One region of the Pantoea sp. E956-1 genome, then DNA from elsewhere that is predicted to be linked to it. Evidence: predicted binding sites of a transcription regulator. Region 1 holds the regulator's gene; each other region holds the start of a gene.

Region 1 (7,994 bases):
CCTGCATTTTCAGGAGCAAGCGTGACTTTGGTGATGACGTCCGCGTTGTCGCACAGGTACTGCACCATTGCCGCATCCGGCAGGCGAATCAGCGCCGGATCGTGGGTGCCTTTTTTCGCCTTGCTCAGCCAGGGTCCCTCCAGATGCAGACCCAGCGCCTGATTCTGATGTTTCTGCAGATAAGCGCGCATGGTTTCAATCGCCCGTTTCATCAGGGCGTCACTGCTGGTTATCAGCGTCGGTAAAAAGCTGGTGCAGCCAGACTTTTCATTGGCGCGCTGCATCGTTTCCAGCGTTTCAATGCTGAGCGCCTCAAGGCTGTCGTTGAACTGCACGCCACCGCAGCCATTGAGCTGGAGATCGATAAAGCCTGGCGCAATATTCGCCCCCGCCATATCCCGCTGCTCAATATCCGCCGGGAGCGCTTCACGCGGACAGACGCGCGCAATACGCCCATCGGCAACCACCACCGCGTGATTATCCAGAACCTCATGGCCACTGTAGATTCGACCGTTAACTAATGCGTACATCTCTCTTCTCCCGTCCTGGCCTGCTGCCACTCAACGTAACAGCAGGGCATGACAATGTTCTGTTACACGCCTTTCATATTTTCCGCTTCCATTTCGCGGAAATATTTCACGGTTTTCACTTTCAGTTCCATGGTGGCCGGCTCATCACACACCACCACCGATTTCGCGTGCAGCTGCAGGCAGCTGATGGTCCACATATGATTAACGTTGCCTTCAACCGCCGCCTGTAATGCCTGCGCTTTAACATGGCCGGTAACCAGAATCATCACTTCCTCTGCGTCCAGCAGCGTACCGACGCCGACCGTCAGCGCATATTTAGGCACCTGATCAACGTCACCGTTAAAGAAGCGGGAGTTCGCCACGCGGGTGTCATGGGTCAGGGTTTTAATGCGGGTACGGGAAGCGAGAGAGGAAGCCGGTTCGTTAAAGGCGATATGACCGTCGTTGCCGACGCCGCCCATGAACAGGTGAATTTTACCCAGCGCGCGAATTTTCTCTTCGTACTGACGACATTCTGCGTCAATATCGGGGGCATTACCATTCAGCAGGTTGATATTTTCCGGTTGAATATCAACGTGATCGAAGAAATTGCGATACATGAAGCTGTGATAGCTCTCAGGATGCTCTTTTGGCAGGCCAACATATTCATCCATATTGAACGTCACTACGTTTTTAAAACTGACCTGGCCCGCTTTGTGCATATCAATCAGGTGTTTGTACGCTTCCAGTGGCGTACCGCCGGTTGGCAGACCCAGGACAAAAGGTTTATCCGCCGTCGGGTTAAACGCATTGATACGATTAACAATATGTCGGGCGGCCCATTTTCCCACCTGGGTTGGTGTCGCTAAAGGAATCAGTCTCATGTTTCACCTCAATTGAAAATAGAAAGGGGATGGCTAAGCCGTTGCGTGAGTCACCAATCTGAACAGATGATTCATTGTCGCCACGGGCGGCGCATAATTCAATATTTCGGATCATAAAATAAGTTTACGGTCATAGCCAGATGTTGCCGTTTGAAACGATGTTTTTTAGTGATAAAAATCACATTTACCAGGCTTTTAATTTGCGAGGCGAATTAATTTATCATTACACTTCGCTGCGTGATATGAAGTGTATTAACGATCTTTGCAGCTGACATAACAACATTAAGCGGCGCAAAGCGACAAGTCAGGCTCATAGGGGGAAGGGGATATGTTAGGTTACTTACAAAAGGTGGGGCGTGCACTGATGGTGCCGGTAGCAACCCTGCCAGCAGCAGCGATATTAATGGGCGTGGGCTACTGGATCGATCCAGACAGCTGGGGCGCAGGTAATGCGCTGGCGGCATTGCTGATCAAGTCGGGTGCGGCAATCATTGAGCACATGTCGGTGCTATTTGCGATCGGTATTGCCTACGGCATGTCAAAAGATAAAGATGGTGCCGCTGCCCTGACTGGCTATGTCGGCTTTCTGGTGGTCACCACGCTCTGCTCACCAGCTGCAGTGTCGATGATTCAGAAAATTCCTTTGGATCAGGTGCCAGCAGCCTTTGGCAAAATTGAAAACCAGTTTGTCGGCATCCTTGTCGGTATTTTGTCGGCAGAGGTCTATAACCGCTTCAGCCACGTTGAACTGCCTAAGGCACTCTCTTTCTTCAGCGGACGCCGGCTGGTGCCGATTCTCGTTTCGTTCCTGATGATCTTTGTCGCTTTTATCCTGATGTATATCTGGCCCGTGGTGTTTAATGGTCTGGTTAACTTTGGTGAACATATCCAGAAGCTCGGCTCTGCCGGTGCCGGTATCTACGCCTTCTTTAACCGCCTGCTGATTCCGGTCGGTCTGCATCACGCCCTGAACTCGGTGTTCTGGTTCGATGTTGCGGGCATTAATGACATTCCTAAATTCCTTGGCGGTGCACAGTCACTGGCTGATGGATCGGCAACCGTCGGCATCACCGGTCGTTATCAGGCGGGCTTCTTCCCGATCATGATGTTTGGTCTGCCAGGTGCTGCGCTGGCTATCTACCACTGTGCGCGTCCTGAGAACCGCGTCAAAGTCGGTAGTATCATGCTGGCCGCGTCGTTTGCTGCCTTCTTTACGGGTATTACCGAACCGCTGGAGTTCTCCTTCATGTTCGTGGCACCCGTGCTTTATCTGATTCATGCCGTCCTGACCGGTATTTCAGTCTTCATCGCTGCCAGCATGCACTGGATTGCCGGATTTGGTTTCAGCGCCGGGCTGGTGGATATGGTGCTGTCGACCCGTAACCCGCTGGCAACACACTGGTACATGCTGATCCCGCAGGGCCTGGTCTTCTTCGTTATCTATTATGTGGTGTTCCGCTTTACCATCAAAAAATTCAACCTCATGACGCCGGGCCGCGAGCTGGCAGTTGATGGTGATGAAACGGATGGTTATGACGTTAACGTTGATAAAACGGATAGCGGTGAAAGTGCCACAGAGTCACTGGCGCGCCGCTACATTGGGGCGATTGGTGGTTCAGCTAATTTAACCAGCATCGATGCCTGTATCACCCGTCTGCGTCTTAACGTGAATGACTCGGCGCAGGTGAATGAGGCGGTTGCTAAGCGTCTTGGCGCGTCCGGCGTGATCCGTCTTAACAAACAGAGCGTGCAGATCATTGTGGGTACCCAGGCAGAAAGCATCGCCTCGGCCATGAAAAAAGTGCTGACCAAAGGTCCGGTCGCGGCAGCGGCTGCCAGCAGTGCGCCGGCCGAGCCGGGCGTTAAACCGCAGGCGGTGCTGAACAGTGAGAAGCAGGTCATCGCCACGCTGCTGGCGCCGGTCAGCGGTGAAGTCGTGGCGCTGGATGATGTGCCGGATGAAGCTTTTGCCAGCAAAGCGGTGGGCGACGGTCTGGCGATCAAGCCCAGCGACAAATGGGTAGTGGCACCGATTGCCGGTACGCTGGTGAAAATCTTTAACACCAATCACGCCTTCTGTCTGGAAACCGAAAATGGCGTGGAGATTGTGGTGCACATGGGGCTGGATACCGTGGCGCTGGAAGGTAAAGGCTTCACACGTCTGGTTGAAGAGGGAGCCAGCGTGGTCGCCGGTCAGCCCGTGCTGGAGATGGACCTTGAATTCCTTAACGCCAATGCCCGCTCAATGGTGAGTCCGGTCGTGGTCAGCAACAGCGACGATTTCGCCGGTCTGACTTTACTGGCACAGGGTCAGGTAATCGCAGGGGAAACCCCGCTGTATGAAGTGAAAGGCTAATCCCCGCAACAGAACCCCACAGGCAGGAAGCGATTCCTGCCTTTTTTGTTTTAAAGGCTTAACAAACGGTTGTTTCCCTCAGACGCTTTGTGGATCATACTCCGTTACTTCGTGGTACAAATCACCCGTTATTCGTATTGAGGATTTTTGAGATGAGTGAGGCTGAAGCCCGCCCAACTAACTTTATTCGTCAGATCATTGACGAAGATTTGGCGAGCGGTAAGCACAGCAGCGTGCATACCCGTTTTCCGCCGGAGCCCAATGGCTATCTGCATATTGGTCATGCGAAATCGATCTGTCTGAATTTTGGCATCGCCCAGGATTATCAGGGGCAATGCAACCTGCGTTTCGACGATACCAATCCGGTTAAAGAGGATATGGAATTCGTTGAATCCATCAAGCGTGACGTTCAGTGGCTGGGTTTTGAGTGGAGCGGTGAGGTCTGTTACTCATCAAACTATTTCGATCAGCTCTACAACTATGCCATCGAGCTGATTTCCAAAGGACTGGCCTACGTTGATGAACTGAGTCCGGATGCGATTCGCGAATATCGCGGCACTCTGAAAGAGCCGGGTAAAAACAGCCCTTATCGCGATCGCAGCGTGGAAGAGAATCTGGCGCTGTTTGAGAAGATGCGAAACGGTGAGTTTGCCGAAGGCACCGCCTGTCTGCGCGCTAAAATCGACATGGCCTCTAATTTCATCGTGATGCGCGATCCGGTGCTTTACCGCATCAAGTTCGCGGAACACCACCAGACCGGCAATAAGTGGTGCATCTACCCGATGTATGACTTTACCCACTGCATCTCCGATGCGCTGGAAGGCATTACGCATTCACTCTGTACGCTGGAGTTCCAGGACAACCGTCGTCTCTACGACTGGGTGCTGGACAACATCACTATTCCGGTTCATCCGCGTCAGTATGAATTCTCGCGCCTGAATCTGGAGTATGCGGTGATGTCGAAACGTAAACTCACTCAGTTGGTAACAGAGAAGCACGTAGAAGGGTGGGACGATCCGCGCATGCTGACCGTTTCAGGTCTGCGTCGCCGTGGTTACACCGCCGCTTCTATCCGTGAGTTCTGCCGTCGTATTGGCGTGACTAAGCAGGATAACATCGTGGAGATGGCTTCACTGGAGTCCTGTATCCGTGATGATCTTAACGAGAATGCGCCCCGCGCCATGGCGGTTTTAGATCCGCTTAAAGTGGTGATCGAAAACCTGCCAGCAGGCCATAGCGAAATCGTCACCATGCCAAATCATCCGGGTAAACCGGAGATGGGCACGCGTGAAGTGCCGTTCAGCCGCGAGATCTGGATCGATCGCGCGGATTTCCGTGAAGAGGCGAACAAACAATATAAGCGTCTGGTGCTGGGCAAAGAAGTCCGCCTGCGTAACGCCTATGTGATTCGTGCTGAGCGGGTCGCCAAAGATGAAGCGGGCAATATTACCTGCATCTACTGCACCAGCGATGTTGATACGCTGAGCAAAGATCCAGCCGATGGCCGCAAAGTTAAAGGCGTAATTCACTGGGTTTCTGCGGATCACGCGCAGCCAGCTGAGTTCCGCCTGTATGACCGTCTGTTCAGTGTGCCAAACCCGGCTGCTGCAGAGGACTTCCTGGCGGTCATTAATCCTGAGTCACTGACCATCAAAAACGGCTTTGTTGAACCCAGCCTGCGCGATGTGGAACCGACAACACCGTTTCAGTTTGAACGTGAAGGTTATTTCTGCGCCGACAGCGTTTACTCTAAACCGACACAACTGGTGTTTAACCGCACCGTCGGTCTTCGTGATACCTGGACTAAAACGGGCGAATAAATTTTTTGAGGCCGACCTCATAAAATGACAAAAGGGCGATTTATCGCCCTTTTTTATTGCCCCGATTTTTACCATCGCCGACGTTTATTCTGCACTAACCACAACCGGTTCAATACCGCCTTGTGGGAGTAATCTGAGTTTAAAAAAATTAATCAATTTCAGGATGTGAATTGGCAGCTTTCAGGTAGGCTATCGGCTCTCAGAGGTTGCAAAGCGGGTTACAGAAGGAAAAAAAATGACAGTTCTCGCCCAGGAAGCCAAACACAGTGTCGTCGTTTTACATCAGCTCATTGAACGTATTTTTAATCAGCCAGCCGGATCTGACGACAGTTTCCAGCTGCTGATGTCCTACTTTCATCCTGAATTTCGCATGGTGACCCCAAAGGGCAAAGAGTACAATCTGAATGAGGTCGAGGAGCTTTTCCAGCAGTTGCAAGGGCAGCGGGAAGGGATGCGCATTGCCACCTGCGAACATGTCATTCTCTCTCATCATGAAAAAGAGATCGTCGTACAGTATCGTGAAATGCAGATGATGAACGGCAATAACCAGAGCCGCATTTCGCTGGCCATTCTGGATTGCAGCAGCTCCATTCCACGCTGGCGCTATCTGCAGGAGACGCTGGTCGCCTGAGTTGAGGGCAGAAAACAGACGAAAAAAAACCGGTGAATTCACCGGTTTTTTTGTTTCAGGCCGCGCCAGCGTTACTGGTCGTGCAGCGTTTCGTCTTCACGACAATCGCCCAGCGTACAGTGTCCATAGAGATAGAGGCTGTGGTTGGTCAGCTTGATACCATGGCGGGTCGCGATTTCACGCTGACGCGTTTCAATCGATTCGTCGCTGAACTCGATAACCTTGCCGCAATCCAGGCAGATCAGGTGATCGTGGTGATGCTGCTGCGTCAGTTCGAAGACAGACTTGCCGCCTTCAAAGTTGTGACGAGTCACAATACCGGCATCATCAAACTGGTTCAGAACACGGTAAACGGTCGCCAGGCCAATCTCTTCGCCAATGTCGATCAGGCGTTTATACAAATCTTCCGCACTGACGTGATGGCACTCAGGTTCCTGAAGCACTTCCAGAATTTTCAGTCTGGGCAGCGTTACTTTCAGGCCAGCCTTCTTTAATGCGGTGTTGTTGTCAGTCATGCGGATTTTGTCCTGTTACTAATATTCACTTTTGTGGCTTATCGCCTTGAATGTCGATCTGTGCTCATTCTCATTTGCGTCTCATTATAGAACTGAAGCGATGAAATGAAAACCAGAGGGCGTGTCTGAATCATCATGGGCTATTGGGGATTCGTCACCGGGCCGGGGAAGATTCTGACAGAGGTCTGTTAGCACATCACTTAGTCTTGCCGCCTGAGAAAATAAGCGGAAGATCGATGCGGGTATTCTACAGATTAAACGGAGAAAGTTAAAAAAATGTGGCTATTATTTCTATAGGCATTTTCATTGCCTCAATGTGAGCTGGCGCTCACATTGAGTCGGGCAGGATCAGGCTTCGATGATCTCTTTCAGCTGCAGTTCATCAAAAATCTGCTTAACCCATTGGTCAACACGCTGGCTGGTCAGCTCAGGCTGGCGATCTTCGTCAATGGCCAGGCCCAGGAAGTGGGTGTCATCGGCCAGGCCTTTCGAAGCTTCGAAGTGGTAGCCTTCAGTTGGCCAGTGTCCGACAATCACGGCTCCGTGCGGTTCGATAATGTCGCGAATCGTGCCCATGGCATCACAGAAATACTCTGCGTAATCTTCCTGGTCGCCACAGCCAAACAGCGCAACCAGCTTGCCGTTAAAATCGATCTCTTCCAGCGTCGGGAAAAAGTCATCCCAGTCGCACTGGGCTTCGCCGTAGTACCAGGTCGGAATACCCAGCAGCAGGATATCAAACGCTTCCAGATCTTCTTTTGTGCTTTTTGCGATGTCATGGACTTCTGCAACATCTGTACCCAGCTGTTTCTGGATCATTTTTGCAATGTTTTCGGTATTGCCGGTATCGCTGCCGAAGAAGATGCCTACGAGTGCCATGAGTAAAATAACCTCTTAAATCCTGATGATGAGATGTGTGCCGCAGCACATTTCAGCGAATAATAGCAGACGAGAGAAAACCGGTGAACGGTTAAAGCCCCGACATTTGCCTCTGCGTGCGATTCGCCCGCATTAATCCAGTTTGAGCTGTGCCAGTAGCATCTGTTCAATCAGTTCGCTACGGCTGAGATTGCGCTGTTCTGCCAGCGTATTGAGTGCATCGACGGCGTCACTGTTCATTTTCAGTTCGACACGACGAAGTCCGCGTCCTTTGTCACGTTTCAGTTGATTGCGCTTGTTAATGCGCAGCTGTTCATCACGCGAAAGCGGACTGGTTTTAGGTCGACCAGGGCGGCGCTCATCAGCAAAGAGATCGAGCGTCGTGCGGTCAGTCTGTTCT
Region 2 (7,994 bases), on a different contig from region 1:
ACAGAACTGGGATGAACGGCGCGGCGAAAATGTGCTGGATCCGGCGGTGCTGGAAGAGGTTAATCGTGAGCGCGAGCAGTTTATCGCAGCGCAGCGGCAGCAGGCCGGTGAAGGAATGGAGGCACTGTTTACCACCATTGAAGCCAACTATGCCAGTTCGGTGCGCCTGCTGGCAACCGCGCGCAGTGCCCGCTTCACCGGACACGCAACCCTGTTCCTGGCGGAACAGACGCAGCAGCCCGGTCAGGATGCGCGCCGCGCCTGGGCGCCCTATGTCGGCGAGCTGACCATCTGGCCGCTGGACTGTGCGCACGTCGAGATCATCTCACCACGCATGTTCGAACTGATTGGGCCACGACTGCAGCAGTGCCTGGCGTCGCTGGATCCCTGAACCGTTCTGACTTTGCGCTTTCTTCGGGTGGAGAAAGCGCAGGTCAGCCTCTTCCCAGCGGCACAATCATCGGCGTACCGGCCACCGGATCGTTAATGATGATGCAGCGCAGGCCGTAGATCGCTTCTATCAGTTCCGGCGTGACGATCTCCGCCGGTTTCCCTTCGGCAATGATTTTCCCGTCTCGCATCGCAATCAGGTGGCTGGCATAGCGGCACGCCTGATTGAGATCGTGCAGCACCACCACCAGCGTACGGCCATGCTGCTGATTGAGATCCTGCATTAATTCCAGCAATTCAATCTGATGGGCGATGTCGAGCCAGGTGGTCGGTTCATCCAGCAGCAACAGAGGCGTCTGCTGAGCCAGCACCATCGCAATCCACACCCGCTGCCGCTGGCCGCCAGAGAGCGTATCAACCTGCTGCTGCGCTAAGTCTGCCACGCCGGTAGCCTGCATTGCCTGCTGAACAGCCGTCTCATCGTCCTGTCGCCAGCGACCAAACAACGACTGGTGCGGATAACGCCCGCGCGCGACCAGTTCGCTGACGCTGATGCCCGCTGGCGCATTCGAGCTTTGCGGTAGCAGCCCCAGCCGACGCGCCACCTCTTTGGTAGCGTAGTGAGCAATCGCATTACCATCCAGCAGCACCTGGCCTTTCAGGGGCGAGACCAGGCGGCTTAAGGTACGCAGCAGCGTCGACTTTCCGCAGGCGTTGGGGCCAATAATAACGGTCAGTTCACCGTCGGGGATCGCGACGGTGAGATTCTCCGCCACGATTTTTTTGTCATACCCCAGCGTCAGCGCGTCGCCCTGCAAACGTGTTTTCACTGTCATTGGCGTCGCGCCTCCCGTACCAGTAAAGCAATCAGATAGAGTCCGCCCAGGCTAACCGTGATGACGCCAACCGGCAGCTGATAAGGCAGGAAAAAGTGCTGCGCGGCGTAATCCGCGGCGGTTAACAGCAGCGCGCCGCACAAGGCAGCCAGCGGCAGCGCGCCTTTGATACCGCCACACAACCGACGAGCAATCTGCGGTGCCAGCAGCGCAATAAAGGAGATGGGACCGACCAGCGCGGTAGAGGCGGCGGTGAGGATCACGCCCGTCAGCATCAGCAAAACACGGCTGCGTTCAACCGGTACACCCAGCGCGCAGGCAGTGTCGTCACCCATCTCCAGCAGACGCATGCGCCGGGCCAGCATGCTTGTGGCCAGCAACGCCAGCAGCAGCACCGTAATCACCGGTGTCGTTTTCGCCCAGGTAATGCCGTTGAGTGAACCGGCGCTCCAGAGCCCGGCGCTCAGTGCCGCTTCCAGTGAGGCGCTGATAATCAGCCAGCTGTTCAGCGCCATCAGCAGCGCTCGCACGCTGATGCCTACAATGATCAGACGAAAGGTCTCCACGCCGTTGCGCCAGCTGAACAGCCAGACCACGCCCGCGGTGAGCAGTCCGCCAAGCAGTGCCGCCAGCGTCATGCCCTCCATGTTTTGCTGGAACAGCACCAGCGCCACCAGCACGCCGCTGTAAGCGCCGGTATTGAAACCCAGAATATCGGGGCTGCCCAGCGGGTTGCGCAGCAGCGACTGAAAAATTGCCCCGCTGACGCCCAGTGCCGCACCAATCAGCAGCGCCATCATGACGCGCGGCAGTCGCCACTCCAGTACAATCAGCTGTATGTTACGCGCCGCCTCGCCGTTGATAAGGGCCCACAACTGGCTGGCGGAGATCGGTAAGGTGCCACGCGTAATGCTCAGAAAGGCCAGCACCCCGCAGGCCACCAGCAGCATCAGCGCATTAATTATCACCCGTTTCATAGCTGCCCTCTTCCCGACTTGCGGCGCGCCAGCACAATCAGCATCGGCGCGCCCAGTATGGCCGTGACAATCGACACGCGCAGTTCGCCCGGTACCAGCAGCCGTCCCAGAATATCGGCGGCCAGCAGCAAACAGGGGGTGATAAGAAGGGTTCCGGGCAGCATCCAGCGATGATCGTTACCCAGCAGCCAGCGGGCCAGATGTGGCGTCATTAAGCCGACAAAAGCGATGGGGCCGACAGCGGCTGTCGCCGCCCCACTCAGCAGCGCAATAGCCAGTAATCCCACCAGCTGGGTACGCATCACCCGGGTACCCAGCGCGGTCGCCATATCACCGCCCATACTCAGGCTGTTGAGCGAACGCGCCAGCAGCAGCGCCAGCAGGCTACCGGCGACTACCGCCGGAAAGGTGGTGCGCAGAATGGCAAAATTGCGGATATCCAGCGAGCCGCTGTGCCAGAAACGCAGATGATCGTAGATGTCAGGATTGAGCAGCGATAAACCAGAGGTTAACCCCTCCAGCACCGCGCCCAGCGCCACGCCTGCCAGCGTCAGACGTACCGGGTTAACGCGGCCACCGCCCAGCGCGCCGGTCAGCGCCACCAGCAGGGAGGCCAGCAGTGCGCCCGTAAAGGCAAAGCCAAGCCAGTCAGCGGGGGAATCTGCGCCAGACAGGGCGATGCCCAGCACCACCGCAAAGCCCGCACCGGCGTTGATACCGAGAATGCCGGGATCGGCCAGCGGATTGCGCGTCAGGCTCTGCATCAGCGCGCCCGCCAGACCTAAACTGATCCCGGCCAGCAGACCCGCCAGGGTGCGCGGCAGTCGGGCATCGCGCACGATGACACAATCGACGCGGTTACAGTCGCTGAATAAGGCCTGCGTGACATCATGAAAGGGGATAGATTTGGCGCCCAGCATCAGGCTGAGCGCGAGAAGCAACAACAGCAGCATCCCTGAACCTGCTATTGCACGAAGTTGACGCATAACGTTTAAACCTTCACCGATTCATTGAGATCGCAGCACGAGTCATTATGATAATGATACTTGTTATCGTTATTAGTGATTTTTTGTATGTTACCATGACTCCCGGACTCAATGATGAGGAAAATGGGTGCAAAAAAGCGACGTTATGAACAAACCCTCCCACTTTATCGATCTCAGCCTGCTGAGAACCCACCCCGCCTTTCGCGCCATTTTTATCGCCCGCTTTATCTCCATTGTCGCCCTCGGCATGCTGGCGGTGGCGGTACCGGTTCAGATTCAGCAACTGACGCAGTCGCCGCTGCTGGTGGGTCTGGCGGTGACGCTGGCCGGTGCCGGCATGTTTATCGGCCTGCTGACTGGCGGCGTGCTGGCGGATCGCTATGAGCGCCGACGTCTGATCCTGTTTGCCCGATCCACCTGTGGCCTGGGCTTTGTCGCCTTATGCATCAATGCCCTGCTCCCTTCGCCGTCGGTGATCGCCGTCTTTGTGCTGGGACTGTGGGATGGTTTTTTCGGCGCGATAGGCGTCACCGCGCTGCTGGCGGCAACTCCGGCGCTGGTCGGGCGTGAAAATCTGATGAAAGCAGGTGCGATTACCATGCTGACGGTGCGCTTTGGCGCGATTCTCTCCCCGGCCATTGCCGGACTGGTCATCGCGCAGGGCGGTGTGGCGTGGAACTACGGACTGGCGGCGTTCGGCACGTTGCTGACGGTGTTAACCCTGCTGCGATTGCCGCGGCTTGCGCCACCGCCGCAGCCGCGTGAACATCCGCTGAAAGCACTGGCCAGCGGCGTGCAATTCCTGTTTGCCAGCCCGATTGTTGGCATGGCGGCGCTGGTCGGCGCGCTGGTGACGTTAGCCAGTGCGGTGCGCGTGCTCTATCCGGCGCTGGCGCCACACTGGCAGGTCGGCGTGACAGAGTTAGGGCTGATGTATGCCGCCGTTCCGCTGGGTGCTGCCACAGGTGCGCTCACCAGCGGACGGCTGGCACAGTCATCGCAACCGGGCCGCCTGATTCTGGCAAGTGCCATTGCTGCTTTCGTCGCACTGGCTCTGTTCAGTCTCATGCCGTGGTTCAGCGCGAGTCTGGTCTGCCTTGCGGCCTTTGGCTATTTCAGTGCCATCAACAGCCTGGTGCAGTACGCGATGATCCAGACGCTGACGCCTGATGCGCTGCTCGGCAGGATCAACAGCCTCTGGACAGCGCAGAATGTCACCGGCGATGCGATTGGTGCAGCGATGATTGGCGCGATGGGTTCACTAATGTTGCCGCAGCAGGCAGCCAGCCTGTCTGGTCTGGCAGCCACCGTGCTGGGCATCATCATGTGGCTGCTGATGGCACGTCTGCGTCGCTATCAACCGCCTGCCCCGGCGGAAACGGGATCATGATTTAACGAACAGCGTCTCCAGCCGCGTCAGCAAATTGCTGGCGCTGTAGTAGTCGAGCCGGAAGCTATCCAGCCCCAGCGCATAGACCGCTTTTGCGCGCACCGCTGGGGTCTGCGACAGGAAAGGGTTGCTCATCACCTGTGCGGCGGTGGGCTCTTCAGCGGCAAACAGCAGATATGATTGACCATTAAGGCCTGCCGCCAGATTTTCCCCTGACAGTTGCAGGATATCTTTACGCTGTCCCATGCTGTGACCCGACTGAAGAGTGGCCGGCGGCGTCGCCAGGGTGAAGCCCAGTTGCTGCAGTAATTTCCCCTGCGCCGACGCATCCGTCCACAGATTGACTGCCCGGCCATCCCCGTTCCACACCATCGCTGAAACCGGCTGCGGCGGCAGGGTCAGTTTCGCTTTCAGGGTCTGTTCTCGCGCATCAAACTCAGCTTTCCGGGCGGCAGCTTCCGCTTCATGTCCGGTCGCCTCGCCCAGCAACGTCACCAGTTGCTGCCAGCTTTTATCGTCGTAATTCACCACCAGCACCGGCGCAATCGCCGTGAGCTGATCGACCAGTTTGATCGCCGAATCATTCCCGGTGGCACTGACCACAATCAGGTCTGGCGCTTCAGCAGCAATCGCTTCGGCACTGGGCTCACCGATGTAGAGACGTTTGACGCCGCGCTGTTTGGCCACTTCGCCCCACTGACGGAAGAATCCCTGCTTATCAGCCAGCCGACTGCCGGGTGCGGTTGCGCCACTGGCGACGACCGGCGCATCAATCGCCAGCAGCGAGCCTGTCAGAGTAACGCTGGTCGAAACGATACGCATGGGTGCCTGGGTCAGCGTGATATTGCCTTTTGTCCCGGCGACGGTACGCGGCCAGCCGGTCTGGGCAGCAGCAGTAACGCTGAACAGACTAATGCTCAGTAAAAACAGCGCTATCGCCGATGTGACACCATGTTTGCTCATAGATTTTCGTCCACGTTTACCTGGAAAAAGAGAGAGACCATTTGTGCTGATTTAACCGGCAATGCCAGCTGAACCGCCGCGTAATTATTGACACTTTCGGCTAATCAACGTAGGTTACTGGCCCACAATACAAATGATAATCATTATTAGTTATCTTATCATTTATAGGTGGAAATTATGGTGGAATCGCTGGCGTTTGAACATCCCTTGTTGCAGGATTTCCCGGCACTCTGCCGTGGCTTTCTGTTTACCTCTCCCTGGCAAAGCCTGACCACACAGGGCTGTTTTACTACCCTTACCGCGCCGGTGAGGCAGGGTGAGCAGCTGACAGGGGAGTTTCAGCAGCAACTACAGCACCATTTTGCTTCAGCCAGAAAACAGGGCATTGCCCATCCCATTCTGGTGGGCGCAATCCCCTTCGACGTGGATCAGTCCGCTGCGCTGTTTATCCCTGAGTCGTATCAGACCTTCAACCGTGACGATCTCAACGCCAGTGCCTCTCTGGCTGAGGCTGAACTGCCGCAGGTGCGTCGCCGCACGGCGGTGCCGGAACATGACATTTTCATCGACATGGTTGCGCAGGCAGTGGCTGCCACGCAGCGCGGCGATCTGGATAAAGTGGTGTTGTCGCGGCTGATGGATATCGTGGCGGAACAGCCGGTTGATACGGCCGCCCTGATGCAGCGCATCGTGGCGCAGAACCCTAACAGCTACCACTTTCATCTGCCGCTGCCAGATGGCGGCGCGCTGGTTGGCGCCAGCCCGGAGCTGATGATTCGTAAGCAGGGCCGCCAGTTCAGCTCCTGTCCGCTGGCTGGCTCAGCGCCGCGTCATCGCGATCCGCAGCATGACCAGGCCTCTGGCGACAGCCTGATGCACTCAGCAAAAGATCGTCATGAGCATAAGCTGGTCACGGATGCGATGCGTGCGACGCTGCAGCCGCGCAGCCGCCTGCTGTCGGTCCCCGAGACGCCTTCACTGCTGACCACCGCAACACTGTGGCATCTCGCTACGCAGATTCAGGGTGACGTGCTGGACGATGGCGAAAATGCGCTGTCACTGGCCTGTCTGCTGCATCCGACACCGGCGCTCAGCGGCTTCCCGCATCAGCGTGCTCAGGCGCTGATTCAGCGACTGGAGCCATTTGAACGTCAGCTGTTTGGCGGCATCGTCGGCTGGTGTGACGATCAGGGCAATGGCGAATGGGTCGTCACCATTCGCTGCGGTACGGTGAATGGCCCGCGGGTGCGGCTGTTTGCGGGCGCAGGCATCGTAGCGGACTCACAACCTGAATCAGAATGGCGTGAAACCGGCGTCAAACTCGACACCATGCTTCGCGCTTTTGGACTGCAATAAAGGAACCTGTATGACGATTTCCTACAGCCGCTGGCCGGACGATCTGGCCGCACGTTACCGTGAAAAAGGCTACTGGCTCGATCTGCCGATGACCGACATCCTGGAACGTCATCGCGACAGCGAGAGCGTGGCGGTGATTGATGGCGAACGACAATTTACCTATCGCCAGCTGGCGGCGCTGAGTGACAACCTGGCCACGGCATTGCAGCGTCGCGGCCTGAAGTCAGGCGATACGGCGCTGGTGCAGCTTGGCAACGTGGCGGAATTTTACCTGACGCTGTTTGCCCTGTTCAAAATCGGCGTCGCCCCGGTTAACGCCCTGTTCAGCCATCAGCGCACCGAACTGGCCGCCTATGCCAGTCAGATCTCGCCGAGCCTGTTAATTGCCGATCGCAGCCACGCACTGTTCGCCAATGATGCGTTTATTGCACAACTCCGCCACGATCAGGCTTCACTGCAGCAGGTGATCCTGCGCAATGACGCTCAGACGGAAAACAGCCTCGACGCCCTGCTGGCTGAACCCGCGGGCAACTTCATCACAACCCCGACCGCAGGCGATGAAGTCGCCTTTTTCCAGCTGTCGGGTGGCAGTACCGGTACACCGAAACTGATCCCACGCACCCATAATGATTACTACTACAGCATCCGTGAAAGTGACGTTATCTGCGGTGTGACCGCCGACACCCGCTACCTGATCGCCCTGCCCGCCGCGCATAACTTCCCGATGAGTTCGCCGGGCGCGCTGGGCGTTTTTTATGCAGGCGGACAGGTGATCTTAGCCGCCGATCCCAGCGCAACTCTCTGCTTCCCGCTGATTGAAAAACATCAGGTTACCGATACCGGCCTGGTTCCACCCGCTGCCAGTCTCTGGCTGCAGGCGATTCAGGAATGGGGCAGCAATGCCGTGCTGGCCTCGCTGCAACGCATTCAGGTCGGTGGCGCAAAACTGGGCGAAACGCTGGCTGCGCGCATCCAGAACGAGATCGGCTGCACCCTGCAGCAGGTGTTTGGTATGGCGGAAGGTCTGGTGAACTACACCCGTCTGGATGACGATGAGCAGACCATTCTCACCACGCAGGGGCGCCCGATCTCTCCG
Region 3 (7,994 bases), 480 kb from region 1:
GTCGATTTCGCCCTGCTGATTTTTAATATTGGCTTCGATACCGCGCAGAATACCCACGCCATCGATCACGCGCGGCCAGACGCGCATATTAATGAAGTGCCAGTAGTGCGGCGCGTCGGCCATGTCGGGGCCGTGATCGGTAATGGCAAACAGTTTCATGCCGGTTTGCTTCGCCTGAGTCACGTAGTCGTGAAGCGTGCTGTAAGCATGGGTGCTGGCGATGGTGTGCATATGCAGATCTACCGGATACATCCTCTTCTCCTGCTGATTGCCCCTGACGGGGCCGGTTCATTAATAGCCGCGCTGACGATCCACTCTGCCCTGCGGCGGCTCGCCTGCCTTGTCCTGGGTGATGGCGCGGGCGATGTAGTCGATAGCTTCGTCGATCAAGGTTACGGCCGCATTATGGGGCGTGATTGTGACGCGTGGATGTGACCAGAGCGGATGCGCTTCGGGTAGCGGTTCAACCTGAAAGACATCCAGCGCCGCCGCTTTCAGCTGTCCGCTATTGAGCGCGGCCAGCAGATCCTCTTCCACCACCTGGGCGCCACGCGCGATGTTGAGGAAGAAAGCGCCGTGCGGCAGCTGCTGTAAAAAGCGGTGGTCGATAAGATTAATGGTCTCGTGCGTGCTCGGCAGCAGGTTAATCACCACCCGCGTTCCCTGCAGAAAAGCAGGCAATGCATCGCGACCGGCAAAGCTGGTCACGCCATCAATTTCTTTGGGCGAGCGGCTCCAGACACGTAACGGGAATTCCCAGACTTTAAGACTTTCTGCCACGCTCTGCCCCAGCACACCCGCCCCCAGGATGCCGATGGTGAAATCTTCGCGCGCGTAAGCGGGCAGCGGCTGCCAGCACTGTTGCTGCTGCTGAAGACGGTAGTCGTCAAAACGTCGGAACCAGCTGAGTACGCTATGAACCGCATACTCCTGCATCTGCCGCGCCATGCCGGTATCTTCCAGCCGGTACAGTGGCACGCTGTCCGGCAGCATCTCAGGGTTCTGCTGCAGCTGTTTCAGAATCTCGTCCACGCCTGCGCCCAGCGCAAAGACACCGCGCAGGGTGGCGCGTCCCTGCAGCATCTCTGCAGGCGGCGAACGGACCAGGGCGTAATCAGCCGGACCGTTATCGCCTGGCTGCCAGGCACGCACCCGCGCCTGGGGCAGCCGCTGTTGTAAACCGTTAATCCAGGCCGCTGCAGACTGCGACGGGTGATACCAGATGATCTCCATCCTGCTCTCCTTTTTTCTTTCAGCGTCAGGGAAAAGCGAGGTGAGAGCAAGAAAAAACCCGCTTAATAAAGCGGTTTTTTCCATAAAAATAATTCCCGTGGCTTCACATTTCCGGCTCGCTTCAGGGTGAAGTGGTCAGATAAGGTCTAAAGTTGGTCCTGTGGTCAATGCGTTACGCGCGGCCGCGTTTCGGACAAGGAGAAAAACCGATGACAAAAACTGAGGTAAACGCCGCTCCACGGCGTCAGCGTTATGCGCCCTTTCTGCTCACGTTGCTGCTGAGCGTACCCGCCTTCACTGCTCAGGCCGACGACAACAGTCGCATGCTGAATAATCAGCCGCAGCCGCCTGACGTGCGTTTAGGACCGCTGTTTAATGCCGTGCAACAGGCGAAGTTCTATCCCGATCAAAAGACCTTTGCGGATGCGGTGCCGAAATTCGATCCCGCTTCAATTCTTGCCGACTGGCAGATGCAGAAGAAACAGCGCAATTTCGATCTTAAGCGTTTTGTAGATGCCAACTTTACCCTGCCCGCGGCCGGTGACAAATATGTGCCGCCAGCCGGACAAAACCTGCGTGACCACATTGATGGCCTGTGGCCGGTGCTGACGCGCACCACCAGCAGCGCCGGTCAGTATGACTCGCTGCTGCCGTTACCCAAACCCTATGTGGTGCCAGGCGGGCGCTTCCGCGAAGTCTATTACTGGGACAGCTACTTCACCATGCTCGGGCTGGCCGAGAGCGGGCACTGGGATAAAGTGCAGGATATGGTGGATAACTTCGCCTCGCTGCTCGACCGTTATGGCCACATTCCCAACGGCAACCGCAGCTACTACCTGAGCCGCTCACAGCCACCATTCTTCAGCCTGATGGTCGATCTGCTGGCGACGCACGATGACGGCAAAGCCTACACCCGTTATCTGCCGCAGCTGCAGAAAGAGTATGACTACTGGATGGCAGAGAGCGATAACGTCGCGGCGGGCGCAGCCAGCAAGCGGGTGATTAAGCTGGCGGACGGCACCCTGCTCAACCGTTACTGGGATGCGCGCGACGTGCCTCGCACCGAATCCTGGATGGATGACATTGCCACCGCGCAAAAAGCGCCGCAGCGTAATAAAGCGGAACTCTATCGCGAGCTGCGTTCCGGTGCGGCGTCGGGCTGGGATTTCAGTTCGCGCTGGTTTACCGATGCGCATAACCTGTCAACAATTCGTACCACGCAGCTGGCCCCGGTTGACCTCAACAGCCTGCTATTCCATCTGGAGCAGACTCTGTCGAAAGGCTATCAGATGAACAAGCAGAGCGATCTGGCTAAGCAGTTTGCCGATCGCGCGGAGAAGCGCCAGGCGGCGATCAACCGCTATCTGTGGGACAGCAAACAGAACTGGTACGCCGATTATGACTGGCAGAAAAAGCAGGTCCATCCTCAGCTGACTGCCGCCACGCTGTTCCCGCTCTATCTGCAGGTCGCCAGCGATAAGCAGGCTGAAAGCACCGCCAGCGCGGTAGAAAAACAGCTGCTGAAACCTGGCGGTCTGGTGACCACCACCGTGAACAACGGTCAGCAATGGGATGCGCCCAATGGCTGGGCACCGCTGCAGTGGGTCGCCGTTGAAGGTCTGGAACACTACAACCAGCCGAAACTGGCGAAAGAGGTGGGATTACGCTTCCTGCAAAACGTCCAGAACACCTATGACCGTGAGCATAAGCTGGTGGAGAAATATGTCGTTGAGGGCAAAAATCTCGGCGGCGGTGGTGGCGGTGAATATCCGCTGCAGGATGGCTTCGGCTGGACTAACGGCGTCACGCTGAAACTGCTGGATAAGTACTGCCCGAAAGATAAAACCTGTAACAGCGCCCACGATATTCCGCAGGCGTCTGCCTCACAACCTTAATCCTCTCTGGATACCTCTGGCCTTGCCGGGGGTATCCCCACTTCATTTCCGCGAATTTTACTTGACCTTCTTTCATCAACAGGCAAAATTGCAGCCAATTTACAAAAGGTAATAATTCTCATTATGATAATGAGATTGCCTATCAAAGCTTTTATTCACCTGCCTGAACCTTTGCCAAGAAAGGAATTTTGATGAAACTGTCATTGTCGCTGAAAGGTTATGTTCGCCTCTGCACCCTGGCGCTGACCGCGCCTGCTCTGAGTTATGCTGCCGATATGGTGGTAACCGCGCAACCGCAGGAAGATTCGACCTCGCCGACCCAGGGTTATCTGGCGACGACCAGCCAGGGCGCAACCAAAAGCGATCGTCCTCTGATCACCACGCCGCAATCGATTTCCGTAGTTACCCGCCAGCAGATGCAGGATCAGGGCGCGCTGACCCTGAATCAGGCGCTGGGCTATAGTTCCGGCGTCTTCACCAATTTCGGCGGCGCCGCTACCCGTTACGACACCATTGCGCTGCGTGGCTTCCATGGCGGCGATGTCGATAACACCTTCCTCGACGGCATGCGGCTGATGAGCGACGGCGGCAGTTTCAACGGCCTGCAGGTGGATAACGCCTTCCTTGAGCGCATCGACGTGATCAAAGGCCCCTCTTCTGCGCTCTATGGTCAGACGGTGCCGGGCGGGCTGGTGAACATGGTCACCAAGCGTCCTCAGTTCAGCGAAGAGGGTCACATCCAGTTGCAGGCGGGCAGCAACGCCACCACCGGCACGATGTTTGACTACACCAATGCCATCAACGATCAGTGGGCGTTTCGCCTGACCGGCGTGACCCGCAACAGCGATACCCAGTACGATCACACCCGCGAAGAGAAATATGCGCTGATGCCGCAGCTGATGTGGCAGCCGGATGAAGATACGCATCTGATCCTGAAAGCCTATCTGCAGAAGGATCCGTCGGGCGGCTATCACGGTTCGGTACCGGGTGACGGCAGCCTCACCGAACACAATGGCTACAAGCTGAGCAACGGCTTTTATGAGGGCAACAGCGATCTCGATCAGTTCAAGCGTCGCGAGCAGATCTACAGCTTCGATTTCGCCCATCGCTTTAACGACGTCTGGTCATTCTCCTCGACCGGCAGCTACAGCCACTCGAATGTCGATCTCGATCAGGTCTATCAGATTGGCTGGGACAGCGTGAATCCCGATCTGCTGAACCGATATTACTCTGGCGAGCGCTCGTCGCTCTCGGCCTGGTCCACCGATAACCGCTTACAGGCTGAGTTCGGCACCGGAGAACTGGAGCATCGCGTCACCCTGGGTGCTGAGTATCATCGTTATAAAAATGAGATCAGTGAGGCTTCCGGTTCGGCCAACCAGCTTAATGCACGGACTGGTGAACAGGTTGGCGACATGCCTGATTACACCTGGGCCGATAAAACCCGTCGCTACTATCAGACCGGCCTCTATCTGCAGGATGAGATGAAGCTGGATCGCTGGCATCTGGATCTCTCCGGTCGTTATGACCGCATTGTCGCCAGTAACAGCGGCAGCGACCGCCGTCAGGATGATCACATCAGCGGCCGCGCAGCACTGCTCTATGCCTTCGACAACGGTATCTCGCCTTACGTCAGCTGGAGCCAGGCGATTACCCCGACCGCGCTCACCGATCCCAACAACAACCTGCTGAAGCCGACTACCGCCGAGCAGTATGAAGCCGGGGTGAAATATCAGCCGGTCGGCACCCGCGATCTCTATAGCGTGGCGGTCTATGACCTGACGCAGAAAGATGTGGCAAACCGCAATGTTAAGGATGGAACCTATACGCCATCGGGCAAAGTGCATTCACAGGGCATTGAGCTGGAAGCGCATAATCAGTTAACCCCGCGTCTGAGCACCGTGGCGAGCTATACGCTGAATCATCTGCGCTTTAAAGAGTCGGTGGATGGCAACGACGGACATACGCCATATGTCACACCTAACAGCATGGCTGCACTCTGGGGTCACTATCAGTTTGATTACGGTCTGAGCGCGGGTGCGGGCGTGCGTTACATCGGCAAACAGTGGGCGGACAATGAAAACACTACGCGTGTGCCGTCTGTGACGCTGTTTGATGCGTCAGTGCGGGCCGATCTCGGCGTCTGGAACAGCAGCCTGAAAGGTGCATGGGTGCAGGTCAACGCCAATAACCTGACCGACCGTACCTATGTGGCGGGCTGTTATGGCACCGGCTACTGCTACTGGGGCGCAGAGCGCAGCGTAATGGCGACAGTCGGTTACGACTTCTGATAGCAAAATAAGAGATAAAAAAAGGGGACGAATCGCTTCGTCCCCTTTTTCGTTTAAACCTTTACGGTCAACTGCGTACTTTGCGGTAGATAAACAGCACCACGATGGCACCGATAACAGCGACCACAAAACTTCCGAAGTTAAACCCATCGACGCGGCCGAAGCCAAACAGCGTACTGATCCAGCCACCCACTACTGCACCGATAATACCCAGAACGATAGTCAGAATGAAACCGCCACCATCTTTACCCGGCATAATCCACTTCGCCAGAATACCCGCGATTAAGCCAAAGACGACCCAGGAAATAATACCCATCTGTTGCTCCTTCCTTTTTTGATTAAATCGTGAACGCCTGATTAATCAAGCGGTTTACCGCGATAAGTATAACCAGCTTTTCAAAAAATGCCTGCCTGCTCACAGTTATTATTGATGAATAGCATGCTAAAGCTTTTTTTTGCCGCGCCGATAACCGAGACGAGGCAAAAAAACAGCATCAACAAAGTAACCCCCCTTGTGGAGCAGGACGTGAAAGAAGCCGACCAGGAACAATATCTAAAACGTGGCACGCTGGCGGTTCTTGGCGTTATGAAAGATCTGCTGCGATTGCAGACGCCATTACTGGTGCGCTTTCCGCGTGGGCAGTTTATCAGCCGGATGCTGGCTGCCGATGAAGATCGCCTGCTGTTTGACCTCGGCAGTAATAATCTGGATAACGATTATGCCCTGACCAGCGACGATCTCAGTATCACTGCGGAGACCTACGGCGCTAAGGTGGAGTTCAGCCTCGCCGCGCTGGAAATCGTGGAGTTTGAAGGGTTACCCGCTTTCAGCGCGCCGCTGCCAGACCTGCTGTGGCAGATCCAGCGACGTGAGTTTTTCCGGGTCTGCGCCCCGCTGGAGCCGCAGTTCTGGTGTCACACCGTGTGGCCCGATGGCAGGAAGACACGCCTGCGTCTGCAGGATCTGTCGCTGGGCGGCATCGGCGTGCTGGTCGATGAAGCGCTGCCGGACGGGTTGCAGGACGGTGACAGCTTCAACCCGTTCCGGATCGAGCTGGGCGAGTATGGCCATTTTGACGTGCCGGTAAAGCTGCTGAGCATTGGCGAGCGCAGCGTGGTAACTCGCAAAAATGAAACCCGCATCACACCGCGACTGAGCTTTCGTTTTGCCACGCTGAACCCGGCGCAGGAGCGGCAGCTTCAGCAGATTATTTTTGCCCTTGAACGCCTGGCTCGCGATAAATCGACCCGATTCCAGTAACCGCTTTACGGATGCGCCACACAGGTGGGCCGCATCCAGGCTATGCTTCTTGCTTGTTTTCTTTTAAACCGGAACCCAGCAAGGAGACCCTCCCCAATGGAAAACTGGCTCTCTTCACGTCGTTTTCACTCCCTCTTTTTTAATCAGGAACTCTGGCTAAACAGCGCCATCGTGGTGGTATCCACGCTGGTGATTTACTGGGTATTACGTACCCTGATTCGCTTTATCTCCAACCGGATTGCCCTTTACAGCGAACATCGTCATGTTCGCGCTACCGCGATTCTGGTGGAGATATTACGCAGTACCAGCCAGACCCTGCTGCTGATCTTTTCGCTGCTGATTGCTCTGAAGTTTATCGATCTGCCCGCGTCGTGGAGTGTAACCATCGCGCACGGCTGGTTCCTGGCGCTGATTGTGCAGCTCGCACTGTGGCTCGACTGCGGCATCCGGCTATGGCTGAAAAGCCTGCTGCGTGACCCGCTGCACGTGCGCAACCCGGTCACTACGGTGATCCTCGGGATTCTGCTGCGGGTAGTGGTCTGGATTATGATGTTCCTGGCCATTCTGTCGAACATGGGCATTAATATTACCGCACTGGTCGCCAGCCTGGGAGTCGGGGGCATCGCGATTGCGCTGGCGATTCAGACGGTACTGAGCGATGTGTTTGCGTCGCTGGCGATAGGCTTTGATAAACCGTTTGAGCATGGCGATTTTATTGTCTTCGGTGACATCGCCGGTTCCATCGAGCATATCGGCCTGAAAACCACCCGACTGCGCAGCCTGAGTGGCGAGCAGATTGTCTGCTCCAATACCATTCTGTTGCAGCAGACGATCCACAACTATAAGCGCATGCAGCAGCGCCGCATCGTCTTTAAGTTTGGTATCAGCTACGCCACGCCGTCAGAGCAGGTCCGGGAGATCAGCCCGCTGGTGAAAGAGATTATTCAGGGCGTTGAGACCACCCGTTTTGACCGCGCCCACTTCCTGGCCTTTGAGGATTCAAAACTGACCTTTGAAGTGGTCTATTTTGTGCTGGATGCGGATTACAACAAGTACATGGATATTCAGCAGGAGATTAACCTGCAGCTGATGGCCGCACTGGAAGAGCGGAATATCCGCTTCGCCTTCCCGATTCGTCAGGTTGAGTTCAGCGGCGGCAATCTGCCGCCGGTGGATCTGGTTGCGGTGCAGAATGACGATGACGAGGTGCGCAGAATGGCGCGCTAAATCAGTGCCCGCCTTCTTTTTCAGGCGTGGCGGGCATACAAGCCGGTGCGGGCGGAATCGTGACTGCACCGGCTGCTTCATCCCCTT
Region 4 (7,994 bases), on a different contig from region 1:
GCGGTTCACCCTCCAGCTCGCCAAAGGCCATATTCAGTGTGTCCGCTTCCTGCATGCCAGCAATTATGGCCCGTGACAGCAGCGCGCTGTTCAGCGCACCGCGCAGTTCGACAAAATGCGCCACGGCGTAAGCATTGGAATAGGGCGATAGCTGGTCAGCGATCCAGATTCCGGGCTGAGCGGCCACCAGTGGCAGCGTTTTTTGTTCTGTCTGCGGGTTAAGGGTGATCTCAGACATTTTCGCCTCTGTCCTGCGTCATAACCGGACGGATATCGTGCCAGTTTTCATTCAGCCAGCTCAGACAGTCAGCCTGTGGTCCGGGGCCAAACACCGGCTGCCATCCTGCCGGAACCGCACAAAAGGCGGGCCATAAGCTGTACTGCTGCTGCTCGTTCTTCAGCACCTGACAATCCTGTTGCGGATCGTCAAAAGGGTTAAGTTGTTGCATGTCGATCTCCTGTCCGCCGCCGGGGGCGCTAACGCCGCTGTCCTGCCCAGCCGACATCTTTCAATGACGCGCAGGAGGCGGGATATAAGCGGGTTATGGCTGTTGCCACATGGCTTTAAGGCCTGCCAGCAGTCCGCCGCGCCAGCACAGCGCATCGTGACCGCCTTCAACCGGGTGATAACTGACCTGATGTCCGGCTTCGGTCAGATCGCGCTGGAACTGCTGATTTGCTGCCAGAATCAACCGTTCGCGTCGTCCCGCTTCCAGGTAGAAGCGGCGAGGGGGGGCCTGCAGCAAACCCTGTTGTAACTGCTGTGGCAGCCAGCCATTGGGGTCGCCGCGCGCGGGCCACCAGAATGAACCGGAGAGGCTGATCGCTCCAGCAAAGGTTTCCGGCCAGGTCAGAGTGGCGTAAGCGGCAGAAAGGCCGCCAAAACTCTGTCCCGCTACCAGCGTGCTGTCGGCACGAAACGGCGCCCAGCGCTGAATCTGCGGCAGCAGTTCGTGCTGAATGGCCAGCCAGAAGTCAGGGTTACAGGTCAGCTCACGCGTGCGGTGTTCGCGGTCGATGATGTCGATCATGACATAGACCGCAGGGGGCAGTTCGCCCGCCTCTGTCAGTTGCTGAAGCGGGCCGGCAACCGGCATGCTCTGTGCCCAGAACTGACCATCCAGCAGCAGTGCCAGCGGACGATCGCCTGCACTGGCCTCGCCGGTGACAGAGATCCAGATCTGACGCTGGTTTCCCAGCCGTTCGCTGCGCCACAAACAGTGTTGCAGCGGAATATCGGCGACACGGCCCTCATCAACCGCACGCCACACCTGCTGATCCGGCGCGTGTGGCAGGTGCAGCGGCGAGACCCTCATTCCCCGTCCACCCGCCCAGCTACGCAGAGGATTCAGCGGGTCGCTTTGCGCCTGCGGGAATTTCTGACTCCACCACTGGCGCACTGCCTGCATATCGGCCTGCCCGGTAAAAGTCTCTTCCTGACTATCAGGAATCAGGCAGTAGCTGCCGCGCCAGTCAGCGGGCAGGGCGGTTTGCCACCACCAGACATCGGTATCGGGAACAGGCGTTAATGAGGAGGGGGCCGCTGAATGATGATGATCGGTTACGCCGGTAATATTGATCCAGACGCGCCGGGTATCGGAATGCTGCGTGTCACCCTGCGGATCGCGCCAGAAAAAGGTGACCTGACAGGTTCCCTTTTCGCCAGCTTCAACCAGAGGAATGCCCCGTTGCTGCTGCTGTTGCCACCAGCGTTCACTGCCGGTTTCTTCATTTAACCACGTCATACGCGCCATCTTTCGATCACCCTTGATTAGGGTCATGCATGTTATGAATAATAGTATTGATAATTATTTGCATTTGCAATAGGGTGTTTCCGCCCGAGAGGGAGCGCGCGCATCCTCTCTGCCGCACCGGCTTTCAGACAGGTGCAAAGCGGTTCTGACGCTGGCCCGGCGACAACGGGAAAACGTTACAGGCAAGGTTATTACTTTTTTACCGGCACGCCGGCAGTGGCATCCTCGCTGGCACTCCAGGAACATAAAAAATGAAAAAGTTATCCCGGCTTTCGTTAGCCATTATGATTGAACTGGGTTTCACCGCCTCTCTCATTTCTGCCGGTGCCGTGGCTGCCGAAGCCACCCGCGAACCGGCTATCGACAGCAGCACCTCCGATACCCTCCACGACGAGACCATGATGGTGACCGCCGCCGAGCAGACGCTGCAGGCACCTGGCGTGTCGACCATCACCGCCGACGAAATTAAAAAACATCCACCCGCACGCGATGTCGCCGAAATTATCCGCACCATGCCTGGCGTCAATCTGACCGGTAACTCCACCAGCGGCCAGCGCGGAAACAATCGCCAGATCGATATTCGCGGCATGGGGCCGGAAAATACCCTGATTCTGATTGATGGATTGCCGGTAACCAGCCGCAACGCGGTTCGGCTTGGCTGGCGTGGCGAGCGTGATACGCGCGGCGACACCAACTGGGTGCCGCCAGAGGTCATTGATCGCATTGAGGTGATCCGCGGTCCGGCAGCAGCCCGTTACGGTAACGGTGCAGCGGGCGGCGTGGTGAACATCATCACTAAAAAAGAGATGGATAATCAGTGGCACGGCTCATGGAGCGCCTATTACAACGTGCCGGAACACAAGGAAGAGGGCGCGACCCGTCGCACCAACTTCAGCCTTGAAGGGCCACTGGGCGATGATGTCAGTTTCCGGCTCTATGGCGGACTGGCAAAAACGCAGGCGGATGCTTACGACATTAATGAAGGGCACGCCGCAGACCGCACCGGCAGTTACGCCGGATCGTACCCGGCGGGCCGGGAAGGCTCGATCAACAAAGATATTCATGGCCTGCTGCGTTGGGCATTTGCGCCAATGCAGACGCTGGAAGTGGGGGCCGGTTACAGTCGTCAGGGCAACCTCTATGCCGGGGATACGCAGAACACCAATACCAACGCCCTGGTGAAAAGCAAATATGGTGACGAGACCAACCGGCTCTATCGGCAGAACTTTTCTGTTAAGTGGACCGGTGCCTGGGATAATGGCATCAGCACCAATACCTACGCGCAATATGAGAATACCCGCAACGCGCGACTGAATGAGGGGCTGGCAGGCGGCACCGAAGGCATCTTCGCCAACAGCAACTTCAATACCATCCAGCTGGATGATGTGTTGTTGCACAGTGAGGTCAGCGTGCCGTTTGAATGGCTGGTGAACCAGACCGCGACTTTCGGGACGGAATGGAATCAGCAGCGGATGAAGGATCCTTCATCGACGACTCAGGCCGCCAGCTACGGGTCGATTCCCGGTATCGCTACGACCGGCCGCACACCCTATTCGCAGGCGGAGATCTTCTCGCTGTTTGCCGAAGACAATATTGAGCTGACCGACAGCACCATGCTGACGCCGGGCCTGCGCTTCGATCACCATTCGATTGTCGGCGATAACTGGAGCCCGTCGCTCAACCTGTCACAGGGACTAGGCGATGAGTTCACCCTGAAAATGGGCATTGCGCGCGCCTACAAAGCCCCGAGCCTCTATCAGACCAACCCGAACTATCTGCTCTACAGCAATGGTCAGGGCTGCGCCGCCAGTGCCGGTGCCTGTTATCTGATGGGTAATGACGATTTGAAAGCGGAAAACAGCATCAATAAAGAGATTGGAGTCGAATGGAAGCGCGATGGCTACCAGGCGGGTCTCACCTGGTTCCGCAACGACTACCGTAACAAGATCGAGGCTGGCACGGCGCCAACCGGCACCGCATCTAACGGCAAAACCGACATCTACAAATGGGAAAATGTGCCAAAAGCGGTCGTCGAGGGGCTGGAAGGCACGGTCAATGTCCCGTTCTCCGACAGCGTGACGTGGAACAATAACTTCACTTACATGCTGCAGAGTAAGAATAAAGAGACCGGCGATCGTCTGTCGATTATTCCGGAATATACGCTCAATTCGACGCTGAGCTGGCAGGCAATGCAGGACCTCTCCCTGCAAACGACCCTGACCTGGTACGGTAAACAGGTACCGAAGAAATATGACTACAAAGGAAACGCCGTCACCGGTAGCGCCACCGATCAGGTGAGCCCCTATTCGGTTGTAGGCATGAGCGGAACCTATGACGTTAATAAATATGCCAGCGTCACCGTGGGTATCGACAACCTGTTCGACAAGCGTCATTTCCGTCAGGGTAACGCGCAGACCACCGGCAATGCCACCACCGGAGCGTGGCTCTATGGCGCAGGGGCCAATACCTTTAACGAGTCGGGCCGCACTTATTATATGAGCGTGAACACCCGCTTCTGATGGAAGGGCAATAAAAAGCGCAGCGGCTGACCTGACCGCTGCGCTTTTTTTATGACTGAATAATCAGTTGTTCTGATTGATATCGCGGTAGAGACGGCTCTCAAATCGCACCAGCGGAATACGGCGGGTACGCTGATCTTCCGGCGGAACCGCATAACCGGAAAGGAACTGAACGAATGCCACCCGCGCGCCACTGGACGTGGTAATAAAGCCCGCCAGATTATAGACGCCCTGCAGTGAACCGGTTTTCGCCGAGACTTTGCCATCCAGCCCCGCCTCATGCAGCCCGCCACGATACTGCAGCGTGCCATCATAGCCCGCCAGCGGCAGCATGGAGATGTAATCCAGCGTATTGTCATTTTTCGCAATAAACTGCAAAACCTGCATCATGGTTTGCGGCGAAATCAGGTCATGACGGGAGAGACCGGAACCATCCACCTGAATGCTGTTACCCATGTCGACATTGGCTTTGGCTTTAAGGATGCGGCGAACGGCATCCTGTCCGGCGCGGAACGTGCCGGGCACATTGAAGTAGTGATGACCAATGGTGCGAAACACCGTGTCGGCAATCATGTTGTCTGACTTCTTCAGCATGGTGTGCAGCAGCGTATGCAGCGGCGCGGACTGGGTCGATGCCAGCACCGTACCCGGTTCGGTGACCTGCGTCTGCCGCACCAGATGCCCGCTGTAGTCAATCTCAGACGACCGCAGTTCTGCCTTGAGGATTTCGCCAGCCCAGGCCGCGCCATCCTGCACCGCAAATGCCAGCGGCAGCGGTTCCGCGCGCTGGCGCATACAGCCCGTCAGGGTGTAACGGTTCAGCTCGCCCGGCACCACATCCAGCTCACAATATTGCCCTTCGCCGCTGTTGCGGCCAATGGTACGCACCTGGCTGTACATATGCGCCGGATAATAGGAGGCGATGCGCACAAAGGCATTCTCACCTGGCGTGTTAGCACTGTAGAGCGACACCGAGAAGCAGTTTTTATCAACGATTGCCGCACCCGGCGGGGCGCTGAAGCACTGAGTCATATCATTCCACGGCCAGCCCGGCGCCATATCGTGACTGGCAAAAACGGAGGTGTCGATAACCAGATTGCCTTTGATATGGTTAATGCCCTGCTTCTTTATCGCCGCCACCATGTTGCGCAGATCCTGCCGGCTTAAGGTGGGATCACCGCCGAAACGTGCGACTAAATCGCCGTTCAGGGTGCCATCGATAATGGCGCCGCGAGTCTCAAAGGTGGTCTGAAAACGGAAGTCGCCACCCAGCTCCAGCAATGCTGCCAGCGCCGTTACCACTTTCATGGTACTGGCGGGCAGGGCCATCTGTTTTCCGTGATAATCAATAATCGGGGTTGATGCGCCTACTTTCTGCACCATCAGCGCCAGATTGGCGCCGTCTGGCAGGTACTGCATGTATTCATCAACTGGCGCTGCGTGTGCCTGCAGCATAAATGCGCAGCTTAATCCGGTAACAAGTCGTGAAAATCGCATAATCTCGCGGTAACTGGCAGGTGAGGGCGTCAATACTACGTCGCTGGGCGGTGCAAAGTAAACGATGACCCGCAGGGAACTCTGGGGTAAAATACGTATCAAATTGCAAAACTCTTTTCTGGCCTGGAAGCATCTCCGGGTCAGGATTCTTTTATTTGCAAAACGGGCTAATGCGCCGCAGAACGCTTTTTTCTGCAGTCACCGGTCAGGATGACATCGTTAAACAGGAAAGATGGCGAGGAGCTTAAATGAATCAGATTCCGATGACGTTAAGAGGCGCTGAAAGATTGCGCGAAGAGCTGAACGAGCTGAAAACCGTGAAGCGCCCGCGCATTATCGCCTCTATCGCTGACGCACGCGAACATGGCGATTTAAAAGAGAACGCGGAATATCACGCTGCACGTGAAGAGCAGGGTTTTTGTGAAGGCCGTATTCAGGAGATTGAAGCCAAACTCTCCAATGCGCAGGTTATCGACGTCACTCAGATGCCGAAAACCGGACGCGTGATTTTCGGTGCAACGGTTACCGTGCTGAACGTCGAAACCGACGAAGAAGCCACGTATCGCATTGTGGGCGATGACGAAGCGGACTTTAAGCAAAATCTGATTTCGGTCAATTCGCCGATGGCGCGTGGCCTGGTGGGTAAAGAGGCCGATGACGTGGCTATCGTGAAAACCCCAGGCGGCGACGTTGAGTATGAAATCCTGAAGGTGGAATACCTTTAAGATGTTGCTACGCTTTGAAAAGCGTTAAAACACAATGTAAAGAAAGGAAAAAGGCCGCATTGCGGCCTTTTATCTGAGGTAAGAGCATGTCACTTTCTTTGCCCACTTAGCGTGGCAGAGAAATTTTGCTCTCTTTAGAGGGGCGATACAGCACCAGCGTTTTGCCGATCACCTGTACGTTGCTGGCACCGGTCTCACGCACGATAGCCTCAACGATCAGCTGTTTCGTTTCACGATCTTCCGAGGCGATTTTTACCTTGATCAGTTCGTGATGCGACAGAGCCTGCTCGATTTCGGCCAGCACGCCTTCAGTCAGGCCATTGCCACCCAGCATAACCACTGGCTTGAGCGGATGGGCGAGGCCCTTGAGGTGCTGTTTTTGTTTGGTACTTAGATTCATCGTAGTTTTTTACTTACTCAGGGATTGAAAACGGTTCATTCTACCGCCATCTCGGGTATATCACCAAATCGACGCAACCCATTGCGTGCAGGTTTATCGCTACGATGACGATTTAGTTGGAAATATTATGACGGGTAAAAAGCGTTCAGCCAGCTCCGGCCGCTGGCTTCAGGAACACTTTAGCGATAAATATGTGCTCCAGGCGCATAAAAAAGGGTTGCGTTCGCGCGCCTGGTTTAAACTTGATGAAATACAACAGGGTGACAAGCTGTTCAAACCCGGCATGACCGTGGTAGATCTGGGTGCTGCACCCGGTGGCTGGTCACAATATGTGGTACAGCAAATTGGGAACAAAGGGCGAGTCATTGCCTGTGATATCCTGCCAATGGATCCGATAGTCGGTGTCGATTTCCTTCAGGGCGATTTTCGTGAAGAATCGGTGGTCAATGCGCTGCTTGAACGCGTTGGCGATCAAAAAGTTCAGGTTGTCATGTCCGATATGGCGCCGAATATGAGTGGTACACCTGCCGTAGATATTCCCCGGTCGATGTATTTAGTCGAGCTGGCGCTGGAGATGTGTCGGGATATCCTGGCACCTGGCGGCAGTTTTGTAGTGAAAGTGTTTCAGGGAGATGGCTTCGATGAATACCTGCGGGAAATTCGCTCCCTGTTTACGAAAGTGAAAATTCGTAAGCCGGACGCTTCACGTTCACGTTCACGTGAAGTGTATATTGTGGCGACTGGGCGCAAACTATAACCACATTGCTGGAGAAGTCCGCAGTTTTGCTGCGATTCCATGTATGCGGGATCTATAGTACCCTACGCTATCTGTTAACACCGTTGTAATATGAGGTTAATCCCTTGAGTGACATGGCGAAAAACCTGATTCTCTGGTTAGTCATCGCGGTCGTGCTGATGTCAGTATTCCAGAGCTTTGGGCCCAGCGAGTCGAATGGCCGTCGGGTTGATTATTCAACCTTCCTGTCGGAAGTGAACCAGGATCAGGTCCGCGAGGCGCGTATTAACGGGCGTGAAATTAACGTCGTTAAAAAAGACAGCAATAAATACACGACCTACATTCCTGTCAACGATCCCAAGT

What was found. Region 1 encodes Fur, which represses iron uptake genes when iron is present. Its sites were predicted from a motif close to ATAATAATGAGAACNACTATCAA; they were not measured.
Region 2: entS (enterobactin transporter EntS) is a predicted target of Fur. The motif match lies at 3,243-3,265, and genes of this name have one in related genera.
Region 3: AC0T7J_RS10250 (TonB-dependent siderophore receptor) is a predicted target of Fur. The motif match lies at 3,252-3,274, and genes of this name have one in related genera.
Region 4: fes (enterochelin esterase) is a predicted target of Fur. The motif match lies at 1,796-1,818, and genes of this name have one in related genera.

What each region holds. Positions count from the first base shown of each region.
Region 1 covers NZ_CEUYZP010000002.1:99,991-107,984, forward strand. Annotated here, with positions in the region: gene nagA (N-acetylglucosamine-6-phosphate deacetylase) at 1-530, opposite strand, end outside; gene nagB (glucosamine-6-phosphate deaminase) at 593-1,393, opposite strand; gene nagE (N-acetylglucosamine-specific PTS transporter subunit IIBC) at 1,722-3,749, shown strand; gene glnS (glutamine--tRNA ligase) at 3,902-5,569, shown strand; gene AC0T7J_RS07980 (hypothetical protein) at 5,805-6,200, shown strand; gene fur (ferric iron uptake transcriptional regulator) at 6,272-6,715, opposite strand; gene fldA (flavodoxin FldA) at 7,064-7,594, opposite strand; gene ybfE (LexA regulated protein) at 7,727-7,994, opposite strand, start outside.
Region 2 covers NZ_CEUYZP010000005.1:75,974-83,967, reverse strand. Annotated here, with positions in the region: gene AC0T7J_RS14545 (amino acid adenylation domain-containing protein) at 1-391, shown strand, start outside; gene AC0T7J_RS14540 (ATP-binding cassette domain-containing protein) at 435-1,226, opposite strand; gene fepG (iron-enterobactin ABC transporter permease) at 1,223-2,203, opposite strand; gene fepD (Fe(3+)-siderophore ABC transporter permease) at 2,200-3,189, opposite strand; gene entS (enterobactin transporter EntS) at 3,335-4,579, shown strand; gene fepB (Fe2+-enterobactin ABC transporter substrate-binding protein) at 4,574-5,542, opposite strand; gene AC0T7J_RS14515 (isochorismate synthase) at 5,720-6,898, shown strand; gene AC0T7J_RS14510 ((2,3-dihydroxybenzoyl)adenylate synthase) at 6,909-7,994, shown strand, end outside.
Region 3 covers NZ_CEUYZP010000002.1:575,961-583,954, reverse strand. Annotated here, with positions in the region: gene AC0T7J_RS10265 (phosphatase) at 1-252, opposite strand, end outside; gene ghrA (glyoxylate/hydroxypyruvate reductase GhrA) at 292-1,233, opposite strand; gene treA (alpha,alpha-trehalase TreA) at 1,443-3,128, shown strand; gene AC0T7J_RS10250 (TonB-dependent siderophore receptor) at 3,320-5,419, shown strand; gene AC0T7J_RS10245 (GlsB/YeaQ/YmgE family stress response membrane protein) at 5,487-5,735, opposite strand; gene AC0T7J_RS10240 (flagellar brake protein) at 5,946-6,680, shown strand; gene AC0T7J_RS10235 (mechanosensitive ion channel family protein) at 6,777-7,907, shown strand.
Region 4 covers NZ_CEUYZP010000005.1:87,269-95,262, forward strand. Annotated here, with positions in the region: gene AC0T7J_RS14545 (amino acid adenylation domain-containing protein) at 1-238, opposite strand, end outside; gene AC0T7J_RS14550 (MbtH family protein) at 231-449, opposite strand; gene fes (enterochelin esterase) at 543-1,754, opposite strand; gene AC0T7J_RS14560 (TonB-dependent siderophore receptor) at 2,006-4,273, shown strand; gene dacB (serine-type D-Ala-D-Ala carboxypeptidase) at 4,337-5,770, opposite strand; gene greA (transcription elongation factor GreA) at 6,019-6,495, shown strand; gene yhbY (ribosome assembly RNA-binding protein YhbY) at 6,602-6,895, opposite strand; gene rlmE (23S rRNA (uridine(2552)-2'-O)-methyltransferase RlmE) at 7,023-7,652, shown strand; gene ftsH (ATP-dependent zinc metalloprotease FtsH) at 7,766-7,994, shown strand, end outside.